DNA from 3 places in the Micromonospora sp. DT178 genome. Region 2 is predicted to be linked to each of the others. Evidence: riboswitches for the same ligand, from Rfam matches in the RefSeq annotation. Region 2 holds a riboswitch; each other region holds the start of a gene.
The links. A riboswitch is a leader RNA that binds a small molecule or an ion and turns the genes downstream of it on or off. The one in region 2 is predicted to bind S-adenosylmethionine.
Positions count from the first base shown of each region.

Region 1: another riboswitch for S-adenosylmethionine. It lies ahead of ACLQ22_RS04290 (aminotransferase class V-fold PLP-dependent enzyme); the one in region 2 lies ahead of ACLQ22_RS16945 (ABC transporter substrate-binding protein).
Region 3: another riboswitch for S-adenosylmethionine. It lies ahead of thrC (threonine synthase); the one in region 2 lies ahead of ACLQ22_RS16945 (ABC transporter substrate-binding protein).

Region 1 is NZ_JBNCKV010000002.1:116,417-123,837, forward strand. It holds gene ACLQ22_RS04280 (PLP-dependent aminotransferase family protein) at 19-1,410, opposite strand; gene ACLQ22_RS04285 (DMT family transporter) at 1,409-2,347, shown strand; gene ACLQ22_RS04290 (aminotransferase class V-fold PLP-dependent enzyme) at 2,430-3,725, opposite strand; SAM riboswitch class IV at 3,772-3,892, opposite strand; gene ACLQ22_RS04295 (PrsW family intramembrane metalloprotease) at 3,915-5,408, shown strand; gene ACLQ22_RS04300 (hypothetical protein) at 5,472-5,639, opposite strand; gene ACLQ22_RS04305 (GroES family chaperonin) at 5,740-6,078, opposite strand; gene ACLQ22_RS04310 (AI-2E family transporter) at 6,167-7,421, shown strand, end outside.
Region 2 is NZ_JBNCKV010000008.1:98,351-105,771, forward strand. It holds gene ACLQ22_RS16940 (RraA family protein) at 38-730, shown strand; SAM riboswitch class IV at 812-923, shown strand; gene ACLQ22_RS16945 (ABC transporter substrate-binding protein) at 1,196-2,050, shown strand; gene ACLQ22_RS16950 (amino acid ABC transporter permease) at 2,091-2,870, shown strand; gene ACLQ22_RS16955 (amino acid ABC transporter ATP-binding protein) at 2,873-3,610, shown strand; gene ACLQ22_RS16960 (phosphotransferase family protein) at 3,658-4,359, opposite strand; gene ACLQ22_RS16965 (peptidoglycan recognition protein family protein) at 4,514-5,623, shown strand; gene ACLQ22_RS16970 (VOC family protein) at 5,743-6,156, shown strand; gene ACLQ22_RS16975 (glycogen debranching N-terminal domain-containing protein) at 6,344-7,421, shown strand, end outside.
Region 3 is NZ_JBNCKV010000002.1:92,039-99,459, forward strand. It holds gene ACLQ22_RS04170 (DUF4232 domain-containing protein) at 1-559, opposite strand, end outside; gene ACLQ22_RS04175 (hypothetical protein) at 1,371-2,294, shown strand; gene ACLQ22_RS04180 (hypothetical protein) at 2,316-3,074, opposite strand; gene ACLQ22_RS04185 (DoxX family protein) at 3,249-3,677, shown strand; SAM riboswitch class I at 3,798-3,933, shown strand; gene thrC (threonine synthase) at 3,944-5,230, shown strand; gene ACLQ22_RS04195 (GNAT family N-acetyltransferase) at 5,638-6,657, shown strand; gene paaN (phenylacetic acid degradation protein PaaN) at 6,710-7,421, shown strand, end outside.

The sequences.
Region 1 (7,421 bases), on a different contig from region 2:
GCGGGCGAGTGTCCCCGGTCAGGCCCGCAGGGCGCGGGCGAGACGGTGGACGGCCTCGTCCATGAGGTCGGGTGGGGCGGCGGCGTAGGTGAGGCGAAGGTGGGGGGCCGGGGGTTCGGCGGCGTACCAGGGGCGGCCGGGGAAGACGACGACGCCCTCGGCGGCCGCGGCGGCAGCCAGCGCGACGTCGTCGGTGCCCTCCGGCAGGCGTACCCAGAGGTGCATGCCGCCGCGCGGGACCGGCTGCCGGGCCAGTTCCGGCAGGTGCCGGCGGAGCGCGGTCAGCAGCGCCTCCCGGCGGGTCCGCAGCGCGGTGCGCAGGGCGCTGCGGTGACGGGTCCAGGCCGGGGCGGTGACGAAGTCGAGCGTGGCCTGTTGCAGTGGCCCGGCGACGAAGAAGTCGTCGAGCAGCCGGGCCGCCCGCAGCCGGGCGCCGGCCGGGCCCCGGGCGCCGATCGCCGCGACGCGCAACCCGGGGGCGGTCGACTTGGTCAGCGAGCGCAGGTAGACGACGTGCCCGTCGGGGTCGTCGGCGGCCAGCGGCGGCGGGGCCTGGCCGTCGATGGTGAGGTCGCGGGCGTAGTCGTCCTCGATCAGGAACGCCCCGGCGTCGCGTACGGCCTCGGCGACCCGGGCCCGGCGGTGATCCGCGAGCGTCGCGCCGTGCGGGTTGGCGTACAGCGGCTGGCAGTAGAACAGCCGGGCGCCGGTGCGGGCGAACGCGGCGGCGAGCTGGTCGGGCCGTACCCCGTCGGCGTCGGCGGGCACGGGCACCACCCGTAGGCCGGCTGCCCGGGCGGCGGCCAGTGCGCCCAGGTAGGTCGGCGACTCGACGAGCAGGGTGTCGCCGGGCGCGGCGAGCGCCCGCAGCGCGGACGACAGCGCGGCCTGTCCGCCCGGGCAGATCACCATGTCCCCGGCGCGCAGCCCGGCCCCGGCCTCGCGGGCGAACCAGGCGCGCAGGTCCTCGCGCCCCTCGGCCGGCCCGCGCTGCCAGGACGCGGGCTGCCGGGCGGCGCGGGTGAGCGCGGCCCCGAGCGCGGCGGCGGGTTGCAGCTCCGCGTCCAGGTAACCCCCGGACAGCGGGATCGCTCCTGCGGGCGGTAACGCCAGTAGCGCCTGCATCTCGTCCTCGCCCGGTCGGCGGGGGCCGAGCGCCACGGTCTGCCACGACAGGTCGGGGGCGTGCCACTCGCGGGGCGGGGCGGCCACGAAGGTGCCTCTGCCGGCCCGAGTCTCGACCAGCCCCTGGGCCACGAGCTGCCGGATGGCCTCGGCGACGGTGACCGGGGAGGCCTGGTGCCGGGCGGTCAGCTCGCGCACCGAGGGCAGCCGGGTGCCGGGCTCCGCGACGGCCGCGAGCGCGCGCAGGTCTTGGACGACGCGGTCGGCTGCGTTACCGTCATTCATGAACGGCAACAGTAGCGCTACTGTCAGGACCACGGTAACGGCGGACCGGACGGTCGGTCTCGCCCTCGGCGCGCTGGGCGTGCTCGCCTTCAGCATGTCGCTGCCCGCGACCCGCGTCGCCGTGCAGCAGCTCGACCCGTGGTTCGTCGCCTTCGGCCGGGCCGTCGGCGCGGCGCTGCTGGCCTGGGCGTACCTGCGCTCCACCGGCGCCCCGCCACCCACGCGCGGTCAGTGGCGGCGGCTGACGGTCGTCGCCCTCGGCGTCGTCGTCGGTTTCCCCCTGTTCACCTCGCTGGCGCTCATCACCCAGACCTCCGCGCACGGCGCGGTCGTCATCACCGTGCTGCCCGCCATGACCGCCGTGTTCGCGGTGCTGCGGGCCGGCGAGCGACCGCCGCCGCTGTTCTGGGTCGCCAGCGCCGGCGGGCTGCTGGCGGTGCTCACCTTCCTCGGCGCCAGCGGCGCGGTACGCGGGGCCCTCGCCCCGCCCGACCTGTTCCTGCTCGCCGCGGTCGTGCTCTGCGGCCTGGGCTACGCCGAGGGCGGTGCGCTCGCCCGCGAGCTGGGCGGCGCCCGGACGATCTGCTGGGCGTTGCTGCTCTCGCTGCCCGTCACCGTGCCCGTCATGGTCGTCGCCGCCGTGGCCGCTCCGCCGCGCGCCGACCCCGTCGCCTGGTCGGCGTTCGGCTACCTCACCGTGGTCTCCATGTTCCTGGGCTTCTTCGCCTGGTACGCGGGCCTGGCCCGGGGCGGCATCGCGCAGGTCGGCCAGATCCAGCTCGCCCAGCCGGTGCTCACCCTGCTCTGGTCGGCGCTGCTGCTCGGCGAGGCCGTCACCCCCGCCTCGATCGCGGCGGCGGTGGCCGTGCTGGCGTGTGTGGTGCTGATCCAGCGCACCCGCGACCGCGCGCCGGCACCGGCGGTGGGGGAGGCCTGACGGTACCCGCCGCTGCGCGCGGGGCCCGTACCGGAGCCGGCCGCCCCGCCGGCTCCGGTACGAGAAACGGGGCGTGGGCCGGTCAGGCCAGCGCGGCGAGGGCGGCGAGCAGCCGGTCCACGTGCCCGGTCGTGCTGCCCAGGCCGATGCTGGCGCGCAGGGCGGTCGGCGGCAGGTCCCGCCGACCGCTGCGGGCGGCCGCCTCGCCGAGCAGCCGCCGGGCCAGCGGGTGGGCGCAGAAGAGGCCGTCGCGCACCCCGATGCCGTACGTCGCCGCCAGTTCCGCCGCCACCTCCGCCGAGTCCCGGCCGGCCACCACGAACGACACGATCCCCACCCGGGGCGCGGCCGGCCCGAACATGCGCAACTCCAGCACGTGCGGCAGGGCCGCGAAGCCCGCGCGCAGCCGGGTCAGCAGAGCCTGCTCGGCGTCGTGCAGGGCGGCCCGGTCGGCGTCGGCCAGCGCGGCGCAGACCGCCGCCAGGGCGACCGCGCCGAGCAGGTTCGGCGTGCCCGCCTCGTGCCGGGCCGGGCCGGTCGCCCACCGTACGTCGTGGGTGGCCGCCCCGACGTGGCTGGTGGCGCCCCCGCCGGCCAGGTACGGCGGCGCGGCGTCCAGCCAGTCCGCCCGCCCGACGAGCACCCCCGTGCCGAACGGCGCGTACAGCTTGTGGCCGGAGAGCGCGAGGTAGTCGACGTCGAGGGCGGCGACGTCCACCGGCGCGTGCGGGGCGAGCTGCGCGGCGTCCACCGCGATGCGGGCCCCGTGCCGCCGGGCCACCCGGGCCAGCTCGGCCACCGGCCAGCGTTCGCCGGTCACGTTGCTCGCGGCGGTCACCGCGACCAGCACGGGCGGGCCTTGCCCGGCGCCGGGGCGGGCGGGCCCCGAAGGGCCCCTCGCGTCCGGCCTGCGCAGCTCGCCGAGCGCGGCGTCCAGCGCGCGGACCGCCCCGGCGGGCTCCTCCGGCACCGGCAGCCGGACCGAGCCCCGCGGCCAGGGCAGCAGGTTGGCGTGGTGCTCCCCGCCGAAGGTGACCACCGTCGTGCCGGCGGGCAACGCCCGGGCCAGCAAATTCAACGCGTCGGTGGTGTTGCGGGTGAAGACCACGTGGTCGTCGGCTCGGGCGCCGAGGAAGTCGCCGACCGTCTGCCGGGCGCGCTCGTAGGCGAGGGTGCAGCGCCGCGACAGCGCCCCGGCGCCGCGGTGCACGCTGGCGTACCAGGGCAGCAGCTCGGCTACCGCGTCGGCCGCGGCCCGCGCGCAGGGCGCGGTGGCCGCGTAGTCGAGGTTCACCTGGCCGGGTACGCCCAGCACGTCGAGCGGGGCGGCGACGGCGGGCGGCTGCGGCGCGGGCGGGGGTACGAGGGTGACGGTCATGGCCGACCTCCGGGTCCAGGGACCCCGGGTGGGCGCACACGGGCGGGGTCCGCGCTTGCCCGGCGCGCGGATCGGGCCGGGCCCGGTCATCACCCGGGGCACCCCACCGCGAACTCGACGAGGGTTGCCGGCCAGCAAGCCGGGGCTTGACGCTGGCGCTCGTGACCTGCCGGCAGCATAGCCGGGTGAATGCGGCCGGACCAGGCGGCCGGGGATGGCTACGCTGACCGCATGGCCGACACCCCGCCCGGCGCACCCCTGCCGCCGTCGCCGACCGCGCCCGCCGTTCCGCCGCCCGGCGGGGCCGGGCCCCGGATGCCGCTGCGTCGGCTGGGGTGGCGCCGGGCCCTGGTGCTGGCCGGCACCGTCCTGTTCATCGCGGCGTGCGCGCTGTTCATGGTCTTCACGCTGGGCGAGAACCTGGGCGTCGAGGCGCTGCTGATCGGCGTGGTGGCCGCGATCCTCCCGGTTCCGGTGCTGGTGGGCTGTTTCCTCTGGCTCGACCGCTACGAGCCGGAGCCCCTGAAATACCTGGTCTTCTGCTTCGCCTGGGGCGCGTTCGTCTCCACCGCGGCCTCGCTGACCGTCAACGAGTTCTCCGCCGGGCTGTTCGAGGACTGGGGGCTGCCGACCGCGCTGACCGCGGTGCTGGTCGCGCCGTTCATCGAGGAGCTGACCAAGGCCCTCGGGCCGATCCTGCTGCTGATCTTCCGCCGGCGGGAGTTCTCCGGGATCACCGACGCCCTGGTCTACTGCGGGCTCTCCGCGATCGGGTTCGCCATGGTGGAGAACATCCTCTACCTGGGCGGCTACGGCTACGCCACCGGCGTGGAGCGGTACGGGCCGGCGACCGGCACCCAGCAGGTCATCGCCATCTTCATCGTCCGGATCCTGCTCTTCGGCTTCGCCCACCCGCTGTTCACCTCCATGACCGGGGTGGGGCTGGGTATCGCCGCGCGCGCCGCCAGCCGGTGGGTGCGGGTGCTCGCGCCGCTCGCCGGCCTGCTGCTGGCGATGATGCTGCACGGGCTCTGGAACCTGCTGCCGACGCTCACCCAGGCCACCGGCGAGACGCTGATCATGTTGTACGGGTTCATCGGCGTGATGGTGCCGGTCTTCTTCGGCATGGTCGGGCTCGCCGTGTGGCTACGGGCCTGGGAGGGGCGGCTCACCGAGCGGACCCTGCCCGACTACGTCCGGGCGGGCTGGCTCACCCCGCCGGAGGTGGCGGCGCTGAGCAGCCTGGGACGGCGGCACGCGGCCCGGGTGTGGGCCAAGCGGGTGGCCGGCGACGGCGGGTTGAAGGCGATGCGCGGCTACCAGTTCGCGGCGACCCGGCTGGCGCTGCTGCGCGACGGCGCGCTGCGCGGCCTGGACCGCCGCCCGGTGGACCGGGAGCGGACCGCGCGGGAGGAACGGGAGCTGCTGGAGGCGATCGGCGCGTACCGGTCGTTCTTCGTGGGCCGGGACCCGCAGGCGCCGGCGGGGATCTGGGACGGGCACCGCTACCACCTGCGGTTCCCGGACGGCACGCAGCGGACGGTCGAGGCGCCGGACGAGCCCGTCGTGCCGATCCCGGTGGTGCTCGTCCCGCCGCCGCCCCCGGCGCACCCGGCCAACTTCGGCCCGCCCGGCTGGCACGGCCAGCAGCCGCCGGCGCCGTGGCCCCCCGGTCGCCCCTGACCCAGCCGCCGGCCACGCCCTGACCCCGGGACCGGGGCCGCCCTGTGAGGTCGGCCCCGGTCGTCAGGTCATCAGGCTGGTGAGGAAGTCACCGAGGCCCTGCGCCATCGCCATCAGCCCTGCCCCGATCGCCTTGAACATCTCCGCCGCGCCCTCCGGCCGGAAGGCCATGAAGTAGATCAGGAACGCGACGCTCCCCCAGAGCAGAATCTTCTTCACGAGTACCGGCATCGCGTCCCTCCCCAGGGCCGGTGATGCGGCTGGCTTCCCGGCGGGGAGCGACGCAAACGGCACCGGCGCCCTCATCCGGGCGGGTGGGGCGGGGGTGGGCTCAGAGGTAGAGGCCGGTGGAGTCGTTCTCCACCCGCTCGGCGGCCACGGCGTGCACGTCGCGTTCGCGCAGCAGCACGTACCCGCGGCCGTGCAACTCGACCTCGGAGCGGTCGTCGGGGTCGAAGAGGACCCGGTCGCCCGAGACGATGGCGCGTACGTTCGGCCCCACGCCCACGGCGGTGGCCCAGGCCAGGCGCTTGCCCACGGCGGCGGTCGCCGGAATCACGATGCCGGCGGTCGAGCGTCGCTCACCCTCGCTCCCCTCCATCCGCACCAGCACACGGTCGTGCAGCAGGCGGATCGGCAGCTTGGAGTCGAGATTCTGGTCGGCGGTCACGCCGGAGACGCTACCGTGTCCCGGTCGGCCGGCCGTGGGCGGTTACGCGCCGGGGGCCGGGGGCAATGTGTGGCGGACCTGCCCTACGGTGGCGTCGTCGGACGTATCCTGTCCGCCCACCGGCGTGGGCGGGCCGGTCTCTTGCCAGGAGGTGCGCTTGAGCCGCTTCGAGCAGATACGCGGACGGCTCCGTCGCGCGTACGAGTCGGGCCGGGAGTCGGTGCGGACGCGCCGTACGGACCCGGTCGACGGCCCCGAACCGGCCGGCGTGGCCTCGCCGACGTCCCCCGGACCGGCGGCGGCGCCGTCCGCGACCGTGGTCGGCGCCCCGCCGCCCGGGGCGATGCACAACTCCACCTCCAGCCGCGACGACGCGGACGTGCCGCACGCGTTGCGGATCGCCGCCGCCTGGTCCTGGCGGCTGATCGTGATCGGCGTCGTGGCCTGGGCGCTGCTGAAGATCGTCGGCACGGTCCGGATCGTGGTCATCCCGCTGGCCGTCGCGCTGCTGCTCTCGGCGCTGCTCGCGCCGGCGGTCGGCTGGCTGCTGCGGGCCCGGTTCCCCCGGTCCATGGCGACGGCCGTGGTCCTGGTGGGCGGCCTGGCCGGGGTGATCGGCACGCTGACCCTGGTGGTGAACGAGTTCATCCAGGGCGTGCCGGAGCTGAGCAAGAAGTCCTCGGAGGGCGTCCGGCAGATCCAGGACTGGCTGAAGACCGGCCCGCTGCACCTCTCCGACGGACAACTCGACAACTACATCGAGGAGGGCCAGAAGTGGATCAACAACAACACCGAGAAGTTCACCAGCGGCGCCCTCTCCACGGCCGCCACGCTGGCTGAGGTGCTGACCGGCACGCTGCTGGTGCTCTTCGCCACCTTCTTCTTCCTGCGGGACGGCAACAAGATCTGGCGCTTCCTGGTCCGGCTGCTGCCGGTGGCCGCCCGCTGGAAGGTCGACGACGCCGGGCGGGCGTCCTGGGCGACCCTGGTCGCCTACGTCCGGGCGACCGTGCTGGTCGCCTTCATCGACGCGGTCGGCATCGGCGTCTTCCTGGTCATCTTCGACATCCCGTTCGCCTTCCCGCTCGCCGCGCTGGTCTTCCTCGGGGCGTTCATCCCGATCGTCGGGGCGACCCTGTCGGGCGTCGTCGCGGTCCTGGTCGCGCTGGTCGACAGCGGCCCGGTGACCGCGCTGATCATCCTCGGCGCGGTGATCGGGGTGCAGCAGGTGGAGGGGCACCTCCTCCAGCCGCTGATCATGGGCCGGGCGGTGGCCATCCACCCGCTCGCGGTCATCATCGGCATCGCGGCCGGCGTGGTCCTCGCCGGGATCACCGGCGCGC
Region 2 (7,421 bases):
TGACGGCCCACGACCTGGGCACCGCCGGGAGGACGTCATGCGGGAGCGCTTCGCCGACCTGTCCACGCCGCTGATCGCCGACGCCTGCGTACGCCTCGGCGTGCCCCCGCGCGCGGCGCCGGCCGGGATCCGGGCGGTCGTCCCCGGTCACCGCCTCGTGGGCCGGGCGCTGCCGGTGCGCCACCACGGCAGCGTGGACGTGTTCCTGGAGGCGTACGGCAACGCCGCCCCCGGTGACGTCCTCGTCATCGACAACGGTGGCCGGAGCGACGAGGCGTGCGTCGGTGACCTGGCGGTGCTGGAGGGCGTCGCGGCCGGGATCGCCGGCCTCGTCGTCTGGGGCCTGCACCGGGACACGCCGGAGCTGGTGGAGATCGGCCTGCCCGTCTTCAGCTACGGCAGCCTCCCGGCGGGCCCGGCCCGCCTCGACCCGCGGGAGCCGGAGACGCTCACCAGCGCCCGGGTCGGGCCGCACCTGGTGACCGCCGACGACCTCGTCGTCGCCGACGACGACGGGGTCTTGTTCCTGCCCGCCGGGCGCGCCCCCGAGCTGTTCGCGGCGGCGGAGCGCATCGGGACCGTCGAGCGGGTCCAGGCGCGGCGGATCCGCGCCGGGGAGACGCTGCGGGAGCAGACCTCCTTCGCCGACTACCTGGCCCGCCGCGCCGCCGACCCCGCCCACACCTTCCGGCAGCACCTGCGACAGGTCGGCGGGGCGATCGAGGAGTGAGCGGGGACCGGCCGGAGGGCGCGTGAGGGTGGTCATAACGGCTGGACGGCCCACCGGGGCGGGCTGCTAGCCTCGTCGGCAGGTCATGAGCGCCAGCGTCAAGCCCCGGCTCGCTGGCCGGCAACCCTCGTCCGCGCAGGGGTGCCCCGGGTGAGGACCAGGCACCGGAGCGGCTCCGGTGCAAGCGCGGCCTGGTTCCCAGGTCGGCACCGACCGAGGAGAGCCATGTCCTTCCGCATCTGCGCCCCACCGGCGGTCCCCGCCGTGGCCCCGACGTCGCCGGCACTGACCCGGCGCCGCCACATCGACATGATGCGGGTCTGCGCCACCTCCTGTCGCCCCGGCGACGCGCGCTAGCCGCGCCACCCTTCTTTCCAGGACCCATCCCAGCGGTACGCCCACCGGGCGCACCGCCGGCGACGCACGCCCGTGCCCGCCGCCGGAACATCTCGTTCGGAGACACCTGTGCGAATCCTTTCCTCCCTCACCCGGGCCGCCGCCCTCGGCGTGGCCGCCGTCCTCGCCGCCACCGCCCTGACCGCCTGCGGCGACGACGCGGCCGGCGCGGCCGACAACCCGTATGGCCTGCTCCAGCCGGGCGTGCTGCGCGCCGGCACGCTCACCGACGCCCCGCCGAACGTCTACCTCAAGGACGGCAGGTTCACCGGCTTCGACAACGACCTGCTCACCGCGGTCGCCGCGAAGGTCGGCCTGAAGGTGGAGTTCGTCGGCACGGACTTCTCCGCCCTGCTCTCCCAGGTCAACAACCGCAAGTTCGACGTCGGCAGCTCCTCGATCACGATCACCGAGGCGCGGAAGAAGACCGTCGACTTCGGCAACGGCTACGACTTCGGCCACTTCGGACTCGACGTGCCGGCCGGCTCGTCGATCACCGGATTCGACCAGCTCGCCGGCAAGCGGGTCGTGGTCGTGCAGGGCACCGTCCAGGACGACTACGCCACCGGCGAGGGGCTCGACCCGGTCCGGGTGCCCGACTACAACGGCGCGATCAACCAGCTCAAGGCCGGCACGGCCGACGCCTGGATCGCCCCGGCCGAGATCGGCGACAAGTCGGCCGCCGACAGCGGCGGCAAGATCACCGTGGCGGCCAAGCTGCTCAGCCCGGCCCCCACGGCGTACGCGTTCGCCAAGGGCAACGACAAGCTGCGCGAGGCGCTGGACAAGGGCCTCGACGAGGTGATCGCGGACGGCACGTGGAGCCGCCTGCAGGCCCAGTACTACCCGGGCCGCCCGATCCCGGCCGACTTCACGCCGGGCAGCGGCACGGTGCCGGTGCCGTCGGCGTCGGCCACCTCCTGAGACGTACGGACGACGAGCGAGCGGGGCGGTGGGAGCGACGATGGATCCGTTGAGCACCCTGTGGGAGACCTTCTTCGACGCGGACTCCATGCGCGAGGCGCTGCCCGAGATGCTGACGGTCGGGCTGCCCAACACGCTGATCCTGGCGATCTCCGCCGCCCTGCTCGGCTCGGTGCTCGGCATGGCGCTGGCCGTCGCGGGCATCTCGCGTACCCGATGGTTGCGGTGGCCGGCGCGGGTCTACACCGACGTGTTCCGCGGCCTGCCGGCCGCGGCGACGATCCTGCTCATCGGGGTCGGCCTGGCGCCGCTGGGCATGCAGGTGTGGGGGCCCAACCCGTATCCCCTGGGCATCCTGGCGCTGTCGCTGATCGCGGCGGCCTACATCGGCGAGATCTTCCGCTCCGGCATCCAGTCGGTGGAGGCCGCGCAGCTGGAGGGGGCCCGGGCGCTGGGCCTGTCCTGGGGCGAGGCGATGCGCCTGGTGATCGTCCCGCAGGGGATCCGGCGGGTGCTGCCGGCCTGGGTGAACCAGCTGATCGCGCTCATCAAGGACTCCAGCCTGGTCTACTTCCTCGGCCTGCTGGCCAGCCAGCGGGAGCTGTTCCGGATCGGGCAGGACTACGCGGCGAACACCGGCAACCAGTCCGCGCTGCTGCTCGCCGGGCTGTTCTACCTGACCCTGACGGTTCCGCTGACGCACGCCGTCAACTGGATCGACCGGCGGCTGCGGCACGGCCGGCAGGCCACCGCGCCGGGTGACGCCGACGACGACCTCGACCTGGCGCTGCCGGGTGCGGCGGGAGGGAACCAGCGATGAGCATCGACACCACGACCTCGGTGAGCCTGAGCGTCCGCGACGTGCACCTGGCCTTCGGGTCGCACCGGGTGCTGCGCGGGGTGGACCTGGACGTGGCACGCGGGGCGACGGCCTGCGTGATCGGCCCGTCCGGGTCGGGCAAGTCCACCCTGCTGCGCACGATCAACCGGCTCATCGAGCCGGACCGCGGCGACGTGTTGCTCGACGGACGCAGTGTGCTCGGCGACGACCCGGACGCCCTGCGGCAGCGCATCGGCATGGTCTTCCAGCAGTTCAACCTCTTCCCGCACATGAGCGTGCTGCGCAACGTCACCCTCGCGCTGCGCCGGATCCGCAGGCTCGGTGAGGACGAGGCGGTGGCCGTCGCCCGCGAGCACCTGGAGCTGGTGGGGCTCGCGGCCAAGGCCGACGCCCGCCCGGCGCACCTGTCCGGCGGGCAGCAGCAGCGGGTCGCGATCGCCCGCGCGCTGGCGTTGCGCCCGCAGGTGATGCTCTTCGACGAGGCGACCTCCGCCCTGGACCCGGAGCTGGTCAAGGGCGTGCTCGGACTGATGGCCGAGCTGTCCGCCGGCGGCATGACGATGGTGGTGGTCACCCACGAGATGGGTTTCGCCCGCGAGGTCTCCGACACCGTGGCGTTCATGGATCGCGGGGTGGTGCTGGAGGCCGGCGAGCCGGCCGCGATCTTCGAGCGGGCCGAGCACCCCCGGCTGCGCCGCTTCCTCTCCCAGGTGCTCTAGCGCCGAGCCGGTCACGTCGGTGGACCGACCCGCCGTAGGTCTCGTCCTCAAGGCGTGGGCAGGCTCCGCAGTTCCGCGGTGAGCTGTTCGAGGTACTCGGGCGGCCCGGCCTCGGCGAACCACAGCCAGAGTTCGGCGGCGTGGATCGGCAACCAGGCCCGGACCATGGCCGGGTCGGCTCCGTAGCCCTCGACGAGGACGTCGAACGACCGCGGGTCCTTCCGCGCGGCGCCCCAGGCCGCACGCGACAGTTCTCTCAGCGGGTCGCCGAGGTGGGCCGCCTCCCAGTCGATGACCGCCGTGATGTCGCCGTTCGTGGCGAGGAGGTTTCCGTCGGTCCAGTCGCCGTGACAGAACACCGGGCGACCGGCCGGTGGAACGGCGAGCGGAAGCGGGGGGCCGCCGGCGTCGCGGTAGCGGCGGACGATCAGCGCATCGTCCGGCGCGGCCGGCAGCCCGTCAGGTGGCGGCAGCCCGTGGAGCCGACGGAGCAGTGTCGCCGAGGCACGGAGCCCGTCGAGTCGCACGTCGGCGTTCTCGCTGTCCAGTCGTTCACCCGGCATGAGCGTCATGAGGATCGAGCCCGGCCCGACCTCGACGAGCTCGGGAACCGGCATGCCCGTGTCGGCGAGCGCCCGCAGGGCGAGCACCTCCGTGTCGTGGCGGGAGGGTTGCGTCATCCGCTTCTCGACCAGGCGGCGCCCCTCGCGCTCCACCAGCCGGACGTGACCGACCGCTCCCTGCCGCATCCCGCCATCCTGCCAGGCGCGGAAGGCTGGCGTACCGCCGAGTCTTGGCAATATCCTCCACTGCACACGCGATGCCTGGAGTTCCTTTTCATGGGGCCGCCCCGCCCCCACCTCCGGCCGCAGAGGAGATGCCATGCACGTCGAGAATTCCGCAGTGGACCGTCGAACCCTGCTGCGGGCCGGCCTCGGCGCCGCCACGGTCGCGGTCGTCGGCAGCCAACTCGCCCTCCCGTCCGCCGCGCACGCGGACCCCGGCACCGATCTGGACTGGATCTACAGCTGCGACGAGTGGGGCGCGCGCCCACCGGCGGACCCGCTGGCGGTCAGCGCCATCCCCACCAACAAGATCATCGTGCACCACATGGCGTTCCCGAACGTCACCGACTACTCCGAGGCGCAGGCGGTCAAGCTGGCCCGCGACTGCCAGAACCTGCACATGGACGGCAACGGCTGGTCCGACACCGGCCAGCACTTCACCATCAGCCGCGGCGGGTACGTCATGGAGGGACGCCGGGGCAGCCTGGAGCGGCTGCGGGCCGGCGACCGGCAGATGATCTCGGCGCACTGCCCGGGCGAGAACGGCCGGGCCATCGGCATCGAGAACGAGGGCACGTACGTCACCGAGACGCCGCCGGAGGCCCTGCTGGACTCGCTGGTCACGCTCTGCGCGACCATCTGCCGGCGGTACGGGCTGCACGCCCACGACATCTTCGGCCACTGGGACTTCCGCACCACGCTGTGTCCCGGGGCCGCCTTCTACGGGCAGTTCCCCGCCCTGCGCCGCCGGGTCTTCGAGGAGCTCGGCACCGACCTCGCCGACGTGCCGGCCCGCCGCTGGCCGGACCTGTGGCGCTTCGTCGGCTCCCCCTCCGTCCGGGTGGTGCAGTACCTGCTGGCCCACCGCGGCTACACCGTGCCGGTCAACAGCGTCTTCGACGCCGCCACCGTCGCCGCGGTGCAGGACTGGCAGTACCGCAACGGCATCCCGGTCGACGTCGACGCCACCCTCACCGCGCCCACCTGGGAGACCCTGGTGCCGGAGCTGGGCAAGGACGCCACCGGCCTCCCGGTCACCGCCGTGCAGTTCCTGCTGAACTTCCGGGGCCACCCGGGGGTCACCGTCACCGGCGAGTACGACCACCCGACCAAGACGGCCGTCAAGGACGTCCAGCGCAGCCACGGCCTGCCGGCCCACGGCAAGCTGGACGTCGACACCTGGTGCGCGCTCGTCGGCGGCGTCGTACGCCGGTCGTTCCGCCACTGACCACCGCCGCCGGCCCGTGGGGGCGCACCGCCCCGGCGGGCCGGCGAAACGCGGCCACCTCACCCCCGCCAGGCTCCTGATCTGCGACGATGAGTCCGTCACGACCGGAGGAGGGTGCTGTGGCGTCTCGACTCAACCCGTACTTCAGCTTCCCGGGCAACGCACGGGAGGCGATGGAGTTCTACCACCGCGTGTTCGGCGGTTCGCTGTCGATGGACACCTTCGGCTCAATGGGCACCGAGGATCCCGCGCTGGCCGACAAGATCATGCACGCGATGCTGGAGACCGACCGGGGCTTCACCCTGATGGGCTCGGACACCGCGCCCGGCATGGAGCACGACCCCGGCACCAACGTCTCCGTCAGCCTCAGCGGTGACGACGCCGACGACCTGCGCGGCTACTGGGAGAAGCTCACCGAGGGCGGCACGGTGACCGTGCCCCTGGAGAAGCAGATGTGGGGCGACGAGTTCGGCATGTGCGTCGACCGCTTCGGCATCGGCTGGATGGTGAACATCGGCCAGCCGCGGGACTGACGAGGTGTAGCGGCGGCGCGAGCGGGTAGGGACCGCTGTCCGACGGGCCCGGGCGGCACCTGACCGGTGCCCCCGACCCGCAGCCGCCGGCCAAAGGGGTGCACCCGATGCTGTCGACGCTTGCGCAGCCGCACCCCGCCCGGCCCGCCCGGGGCGCCCGCCCCCGCCCGAGCGCGCCCCGGCCGAGATGACCCGGGTCCGGAACCTGCGCGTCCGCCCGGACCTGCTCTACGTGGCGAGCGGCTGGAGCACCCTGGTGACCGACGTCCGCGGCCGGATCACCGGCGCCGACCCGCAGGGCTTCTTCGCCCGCAACACCCGGGTGCTCAGCACCGAGCGCCTCAGCGTGGACGGCCGCGAGCCGGTCCCGTTCAGCACGGCCAACGTGGCGGGGCACGCCCAGCTCTCGTACGCCGCCCTCGGCGGCGGCGACACGCTGCCCTCCCGCGCGGCCTACCTGCTGGTGGAGCGCTTCGTCGGCGCGGGGCTGCGCACCCGGCTCACCGTGGTCAGCTACGCGGCCGTGCCGCTGGACCTGCGGCTGCGCATCCACCTCGCCGCCGACTTCGCCGACACCAGCGAGGCCGAGACCGGCCGCCGGGTGCAGTCCGGCACGGTCGACGCGAGCTGGGACGACCGGGTCCGGGAGCTTCGCCTGACCTACCGGTGCGACGGCCTCGACCGGGCGGTGGCGATCGGCGTACGGGCCGACACGCCCGTCCGGTACGCCGACGCCGCCCTGACGGTCGACCTCGCGGTGCCGCCCCGGGGGTCCCGCCGGGTGGAACTCCTCGTCGAACCCGTCTTCGACGGGCAGCGCCTCGCCGCGCCCCCGCCGACCTTCACCGAGCCGGACGACGCGGCCGCGCGCGCCCGCGGCACCCTGGCCCGCGAACTCGCGCGACTCGCCAGCAGCAACTTCGACGTCACCGCCGCCTGGCGGTGCGCGGTCGACGACCTGTCCGTGCTGCCGCTGGGGGAACCGGACGGGCCGACGGCGCCCATGGCCGGCCTGCCGATCTACCAGGAGATCTTCGGCCGCGACACGATGACCGCCTCCTGGCAGTCCCTGCTCGCCGGGCCGACGATGCTGGCGGACAGCCTGCGCCTCAACGCCCACCATCTCGGGCGGCGCATCGACGACTGGCGCGACGAGGAACCGGGCAAGCCGTTGCACGAGGCCCGGCGGGGCCCGGTGTCCGCGCTCGGGCTCGACCCGTTCGCCGGCTACTACGGCGACTGGTCGACCGCGCCGGACTTCCTGG
Region 3 (7,421 bases), on a different contig from region 2:
ACGGCAGCGGCACGGGGCTGCCCGGCGCCGACCTGCCCGGCACCGGGCTGTCCAGCCGGGTCGGCGTCGGTGCCGGGTCGGGCGCCCTCTTCTTCCATGCGCTCACGCCGATCCGACCCGTGTTGCCGAGGTCGATGGGCCCGTCCAGGCCGACGACCTGCGCGGGCACGCCCACGGCGGGCGCGACCTCCAGGCGCTCGCCGTTGGTGGCGACGACCGTCGAATCGGTGACCAGGTTGCGCCAGAGCACGGCGGCGCCGGCCCGCTCGCCGGGCCGCAGGGTCAACGGCCGGGGCGGGTCGTCGAAGCCCGACGTGATCTCCTTGGCCCCGTCGACCACCCGGACCGGTATGGGGTCGCCGTCGCCGTCGAACAGGCGCAGCACGGGGTAGCCGTCGAGCCGGTAGGGCTTCGTGCCGCAGTTGACCAGTTCCAGGCCGAGCGCGCGCAGACCCATCGCGGCGCTGGTGCCCGGCGAACTGATCCGGACGCCGGATGCCGGGCACTCGGTAGTGGGAGTGGCCCAGAACGCCGTCGCCGTCGCGGACGCTGTCGGCATCGTGCCGGGCATCGTGGTCGGTGCCGGATCGGCCGATGGCGGGTCGGCCGATGGCGGGTCGGCCGACGGCGGGTCGGTCGCCGGCGCACAGGCGCCGAGCAGGACGAGGCCGGCGATCGCGAGCCCGACCGTCCGTGCCGGACCTGGAACGCCGCCGCGAGAGCCCGGTGCAGGTCGGTCCGCGGGCCGGCGTGCGGGTCGGCGCGCGAGTCGGCGCGCGGGGAGTGCCATCGCCCGATCATCGCACCGGCCGGCGCGCCACCGATCCGCAGACACCCGCCCGGTGGAGGTTCGGTGGGCCCTGTCGAGCTGCCCCGTCGGTGCGACCGGCCGGAGCGGGTCACCCCTGCGGTTCCTGTCGAGCTGAATCGCCTACGACATCAACCGGCCCGGAACACCCGGGCGAGGTGGCGGCGGGTGCGGCGCTCCTGTCCGGACATCGTCCGGACGCTCTCGGTGAGGGAGTGGTGCCGGTGGGTGAGAATCGGGTATGGCCACTCCTCCCGCCGTGCCGCCACCTGAGCCGCCGGCCGAGCCGTCGTCCGTGTCCCCGCCCGTGCCGCAGGTCGAGCCGCCGTCCGTGTCCTCGCCCGTGCCGCCGGCTGAGCCGTCGTCGGTGTCTTCGCCCGTGCCGCCGGCCGAGTCGTCGTCCGTGTCTCCGCCCGTGCCGCCGGGTGGGCCGGCGTCGGTGTCTCCGCCCGTACCGTCACCGGCGCAGCCGGCCGGGCCGTCGCCCGGGGCGAAGGCCTGGGCCGTGCTGGCGGATGAGCGCCTGCCCGGGTTTCGCGGGCTTCCGCCGAAGCAGCGTGCGGTGTACGCGACCGTCGCCGCCGTCGTCGTCGTGCTCGGCGTGCTGTTCGCCTACCACGCCAACCTCCTCCTGGACCGGTCGACGGCCACCGATCGGGCCCGCTCGGACAGGCAGGCTCAGCAGGCGGTCGACCGGGAGCAGTCCGCGTTCGTGCCCACCGTCACTCCCCTCGACTACGACCAGTTCCTGCCCGAGGCATTCGCCGTGCTGCTCGACCGGCCGCTGACCGAGGGCGAGCAGGCCACCCTGACCGCCCTGAACGGCGACGCGTCGCGGGTGTGGGAGTTCATGAAGCCGCTCGGCGGCCGGATCGTCGAGGACGCGTCCTATGTGGCGCCCTTCGAGGACGGCAACGAGAACCGCGGCAATGCCCAGACGTTCGACCTGAACCTCAACAGCGACCGCGCGGCCGGACTCACGATCAACAACATGACCGCCGTCAAGGACTCGTGCCGCGCACCCACCGCGCAGACCGTCGTCGTCATCCCCCCGGCGGGTGCCGAGTCCCGGCAGGGCCTGCTGTGGGACCTGACCGGCGGGCCGACGGACAAACCGCACGGCCCGTACGTCCTCGACGAGGGCGAGCCGCAGGAGGGCCAGCTCTACTTCCGTCGCAACGTCGTCGAGCTGGGCAACGGTCAGTCGAACATGGCGTTCCGCATCCAGCCGGAGGTGTCCACCCACACCTGCGAGTGGCACATCGTCGCCTCGTACACCGACACGACCGGTTCCCACGAGCAGCGCATCCCGAGCGGCACCGGCACGTTCACCACCGAGGCGATCCCGTCGCAGCCCGTGCAGTACTTCGAGCGCGTGCCGACCTCGGGGTGGGGCTGCCTCGGCGAGGTGAGTCAGCAGAACTGCCCGGCCACCAGGAGCGTGCGGCTGCCGAGGCCACCAGTCCACCGGCCGGTCCCGGACTGAGGCGACAAGTTCCCGGGGAGGTCAGCGGGAGCGGGACCTGCGCTTGCGGGTGGGGGAGTCGGCGTCGGGGACCGTGTCCCCCGCGCCCGGGGCGTCGGCGGTGCCCCCGTCGCCGGACGCCCCGGTCACCCGGGCGTCGGTGTGGCTCAGCTCGGCCAGCGTCGTGCCCCTGAGCTGGTAGACGGCGGTGCGCCGGATGCTCAGCTCCGCCATCGGGCCGTCCGCCGGCCGGGTCAGGTAGACCACCGTCGCCCTGCCGTCGCGCACGCTGACGCTCTCCACCGGCGTACGGTCGCCGAGGTCGACCTGGGCCTGGTAGTCCGGTTCGCCGTCAACGTTGAGCCAGGCGGCGAGGGTGAAGAAGCGGCCGGTGCCGCCGCCGTCGAGCATGACCACGCCGATCGCGTCGCCCGCGCCGTCGCCGTCGAGATCGCCGACGGCGCACGGCCTCTGCAACTCCACCGTCGTGCCGTTCCGGTCGGCCCACCGGCCGTCCGTGAGGCGGATCGGGGCGGCGTACTCCCGGTAGCGGACCTTCCTGCTGCCGACCCGGGTGTCGCGCAGTTCGAGGCAGGTGAGCCGGTCGCCGGTGCGGCGAGGGCTCGGGGTCGCCCGGGTGGTCGCCGGGGTGGTGTCGACGTCGTCCCGCTTGGCGGCGGTGCCGGCGGGCCGGTCGGCGGACCGGTTCCGCTTCTTGCGGTTGCCGGTGGAGCAGGCGGTGGTGAGCGCCAGCAGGCAGGCCATGGAGAGCGCCACCACCGGGACGAGCTTGCGACGCATCGCGCGTTCCTTTCCGTCGATGTGCCCGCACGGTAACGGGCCCGCGCCAGCGCCTCTGTGGACGGTGCGTCGGCTCACCGTGGGAGCGTTCCCAAGGAGGGGGATTCGATCGACATCGCCAAATGTCCGACGGCATCCTGGTGTCGTCCCGTCGTCCTGCCCGGAGGTGCCCTGATGCTCACTGACCGGATCGGTGGCCCGGCCCTGTCCCTGTTCCGCGCCGTCGTCGGCCTGCTCTTCCTCTGCCACGGCCTGGCCTCGCTGCTCGGGGTGCTCGGCGGCAGCCGTGGCACCGGCGAGGCGGTCCCACTCGGCGAGTGGCCGGGGTGGTGGGCCGCGCTGATCCAGGCGGTCTGCGGCGGGCTGGTGCTCGTCGGGCTGTTGACCCGGGCGGCGGCCCTGCTGGCGTCCGGCTCGATGGCCTACGCGTACTTCGTGGTGCACCAGCCCGACGCGCTGCTCCCGCTGCGCAACGGCGGTGAGCTGGCCGTCCTGTTCTGCTGGTCGTTCCTGCTGATCGCCGTGTTCGGTCCCGGCGCGTGGGCGGTCGACACCGCGCTGCGCGCCCGACGCCCCGCCGACTCCCGCTCGGTGACCGCCTGAATCCGTACCGTCGAGGAAGGTCCGCCGCCCGCCCGACGGCGGCTGCGGGATCGCTCACAGCGTGGGATCTCCCGTCGATCCGGGCGGCGTCGGTGCTTAGACTCGATGGCACAACTGCATACCTCATCCAGAGGGGCTGAGGGATACGGCCCGACGACGCCCCGGCAACCACCCCGCGCGCTCACCGCAGAGCGACCGGCGGGGCAGGTGCCAATTCCGTCCCCGCCGCAGGGTGCGATGCGGGGAAAGATGAGAGGACCCTCGACATGACGTCGACGTTCGCCCCCTCCGGCATCGACACCGCCGCCAGCCCCGCCCGCGCCCTGGTCTGCCGCGCCTGTTCGGCCCGCTACCCGCTCGCCGCCCAGCACGCCTGCTACGAGTGTTTCGGCCCGCTGGAGGTCGACTACGACGCCGCCGCGCTGGCGACGGTCACGCGGGAGCAGATCGAGGCGGGCCCGCAGAACATCTGGCGGTACGCGGCGCTGCTGCCCGCCGGCCAGGACCCGGCCACCCGCGTCACCCTCGACCCGGGCTTCACCCCACTGGTGGCCGCCCCGAACCTCGCCGCCGAGCTGGGCATCACCGCCCCGCTCTGGGTCAAGGACGACAGCGCCAACCCGACCCACTCGTTCAAGGACCGGGTGGTCTCGGTGGCGCTGACCGCCGCCCGTGCGCTCGGCTTCAGCCGCTACGCCTGCGCCTCCACCGGCAACCTGGCCAACTCGGTCGCCGCGCACGCCGCCCGGGCCGGCGCGCCCTCGGTGGTCTTCATCCCCGGCGACCTCGAGCAGGGCAAGGTCATCACCACCGCCGTCTACGGCGGCGAACTGGTCGCCATCGACGGCTCGTACGACGACGTGAACCGCCTCTGCGGCGAGCTGGTGGAGACGGACGAGTTCGAGGACACCGCCTTCGTCAACGTCAACGTGCGCCCGTACTACGCCGAGGGCTCGAAGACGCTCGGCTACGAGGTCGCCGAGCAGCTCGGCTGGCGGATCCCCGCCCAGGTGGTGATCCCGATGGCCTCCGGCGAGCTGCTCACCAAGATCGACAAGGCGTTCGCCGAGTTGGTGGAGATCGGCCTGGTCGAGGCGCCGGCCGGCGGCTGGAAGGTGTTCGGCGCGCAGTCGGCCGGCTGCAACCCCATCGCCACCGCCCTGCACGCCGACACCGACACCATCACGCCCGTCAAGCCGACCGGCATCGCCAAGTCCCTCAACATCGGCGACCCGGCCGCCGGCGTCTACGCGCTGGAGGCGGTGCGCCGCACCGGGGGCTGGATGGAGTACGTCGACGACGACGAGATCCGCGCCGGCATCCGGCTGCTGGCCCGGACCACCGGCGTCTTCGCCGAGACCGCCGGCGGGGTGACCGTGGCCGTACTGCGCAAGCTGGTCGAGTCCGGCCGCCTCGACCCGACCGCGGAGACTGTCGTCTTCAACACCGGCGAGGGCCTCAAGACCCTCGACGCGGTGGCCGGCGAGGTCGGCCCCACCCACCGCATCAAGCCCTCCCTGCGCGCCGCCCGCGACGCCGGCCTCCTCGGCTGACCCTCTCCCACCCCCACCCCCACCCCACCCCCACCCCCCACCCCACCTCCACCCTGGCCGCGCGCCCTTCTCCGCGTCGATCATGAGGTTGGCGGCGAAGTCGATCGCGAACAGTGCCGCCAACCTCATGATCGACGCTCGGGACCCCGGGGTCCGAGGGTGGGGGTGGGGGATTCGGGGGGTAACTGGGTTTTCGCTGTGAGTGCGGAAAACGCGCCGACAAGGACTTGACGGCAGGAACCGGACGGCGCAAGATGCTCCGTGCGGGAGGGCGTTTCGCCGGAGACTTTCAGTTCTTGCGACCCAACGCCGGAGGCGTTGTGCGAGCGTCCCTCCCGACCAACTTCCGATCGGGCCAGCGGTTAATTCGCTGGCCCGATCGTCGTCGTGTGGCGCATCCTCGGCCGATGAGCATCGCGATCGCGCCGCTCGACGCCGCCGACCAGGCCGCGATCGACGAGGCGTACCGGATCGGCGCGGAGGCCAACGACGTCGACCTGCCGGACTTCCCGCCCCTCTGCCGGCGGCGCTTCGAGGCGGCGATCCGGCACCCGATGCCGGGCAACGAGCCGCTCTGGGCGCTGGCCCGGCTCGACGGCGTGCCGGCCGGCTACCTCGCGCTGGACCTTCCGCAGCTCGACAACATCGAGAACGCCACGGCCGAGGTGGTCGTGCACCCGGAGTGCCGGCGTCGCGGCGTCGGCCGGGCGCTGCACGACCACGGCGTACGCCTGCTGCGGGAGCGGGGCCGCAAGCGGGTGCTGGCGATGGCGGTCTCCGCGCTGCCCGGCGGCCCGGCCCGCTCCGGGGCCGCCGCCGCCTTCGCCGCGTCGACCGGCGCCCGGCCCGCGCTGGCGGAGGTCCGCCGCCGGCTCGACACCACCCGGCTTGACCAGGACGGCCTGGACGCCGCCCTGGCCGAGGCCCGGGGCCGGGCCGCCGGCTACCGCCTCCTGCGCTGGCAGGGGAACACCCCCGAGGAGTACGCCGCCGACATCGCCTACCTCGACGGCCGGCTGATGGCCGACGCGCCCCTGGGTGACGTGGAGTGGGAGCCGGAGCGGATCGACGTCGAACGGGTCCGTGGCATCGAGCGGGCGCTGGAGGCGCGGGGGCGGCGGCGCTACCACACGGCGGCGCGCCACGAGGCGTCCGGCCGGGTGGTCGCCTGGACCCTGCTCGACGTGGGGCCGTCGGCCGACTGGCACGCGTTCCAGCAGATCACCATCGTCGACCCGGAGCACCGCGGCCACCGGCTCGGCCTGCTCACCAAGGGCGAGAACCTGCGCCACCTGCTGGCCCACGAGCCGGCGGTACGCGCGATCGACACCTTCAACGCGGCCGAGAACGCCCACATGGTGCGGATCAACGAGCAGCTCGGGTTCCGCCCCGTCGACGGTTGGACCGACTGGCAGCTCACGATCTGAGTTGTGACACGGCCCTACTGATCCTGGTGCTTTCTGTTGCATGATGGCGGGCATGACGGAGACCCCGCACCCCCTGTACGACAGGCACGCCGACACCCTGACCCGGGCGCTGACCGCCATCACGGAGCGCGGGTACTGGTCCGCCTACCCCGAGTCGCCCAGCCCCCGGGTCTACGGGGAGACCGCCGCTGCCGACGGCAAGGCCGCCTTCGAGGCGTACCTCGGCGGTGACTTCCCCCTCGACCAGCCGGGCGCGGCCGACCGGGTCGCCACCGAGACCAGCCCGTTCGGCGTCGAGCTGAACGTCCGCTACCCGCACGCCGGCGCCGACGAGCTGGTCGCCGCCGCCTCCGCCGCCCTGCCCGGCTGGCGCGACGCCGGCCCGCAGGCCCGGGCGGGGGTCTGCCTGGAGATCCTCGACCGGCTGCACAAGCACATCTTCGAGCTGGCGAACGCGGTGCAGTTCACCAGCGGCCAGGCCTTCGTGATGGCCTTCCAGGCCGGCGGCGCGCACGCGCTGGACCGCGCGCTGGAGGCGGTCGCCTACGCGTACGCGGAGATGACCCGGCACCCGGGGACGGCGGGCTGGGAGAAGGCGGCCGGCAAGGGCGACCCGCTGCGGATGACCAAGACCTTCCACGTGGTGCCCCGTGGCGTGGCGCTGGTGATCGGCTGCAACACCTTCCCGACCTGGAACTCGTACCCGGGGCTGTTCGCCTCGCTGGTCACCGGCAACCCGGTGGTCGTCAAGCCGCACCCGCGCG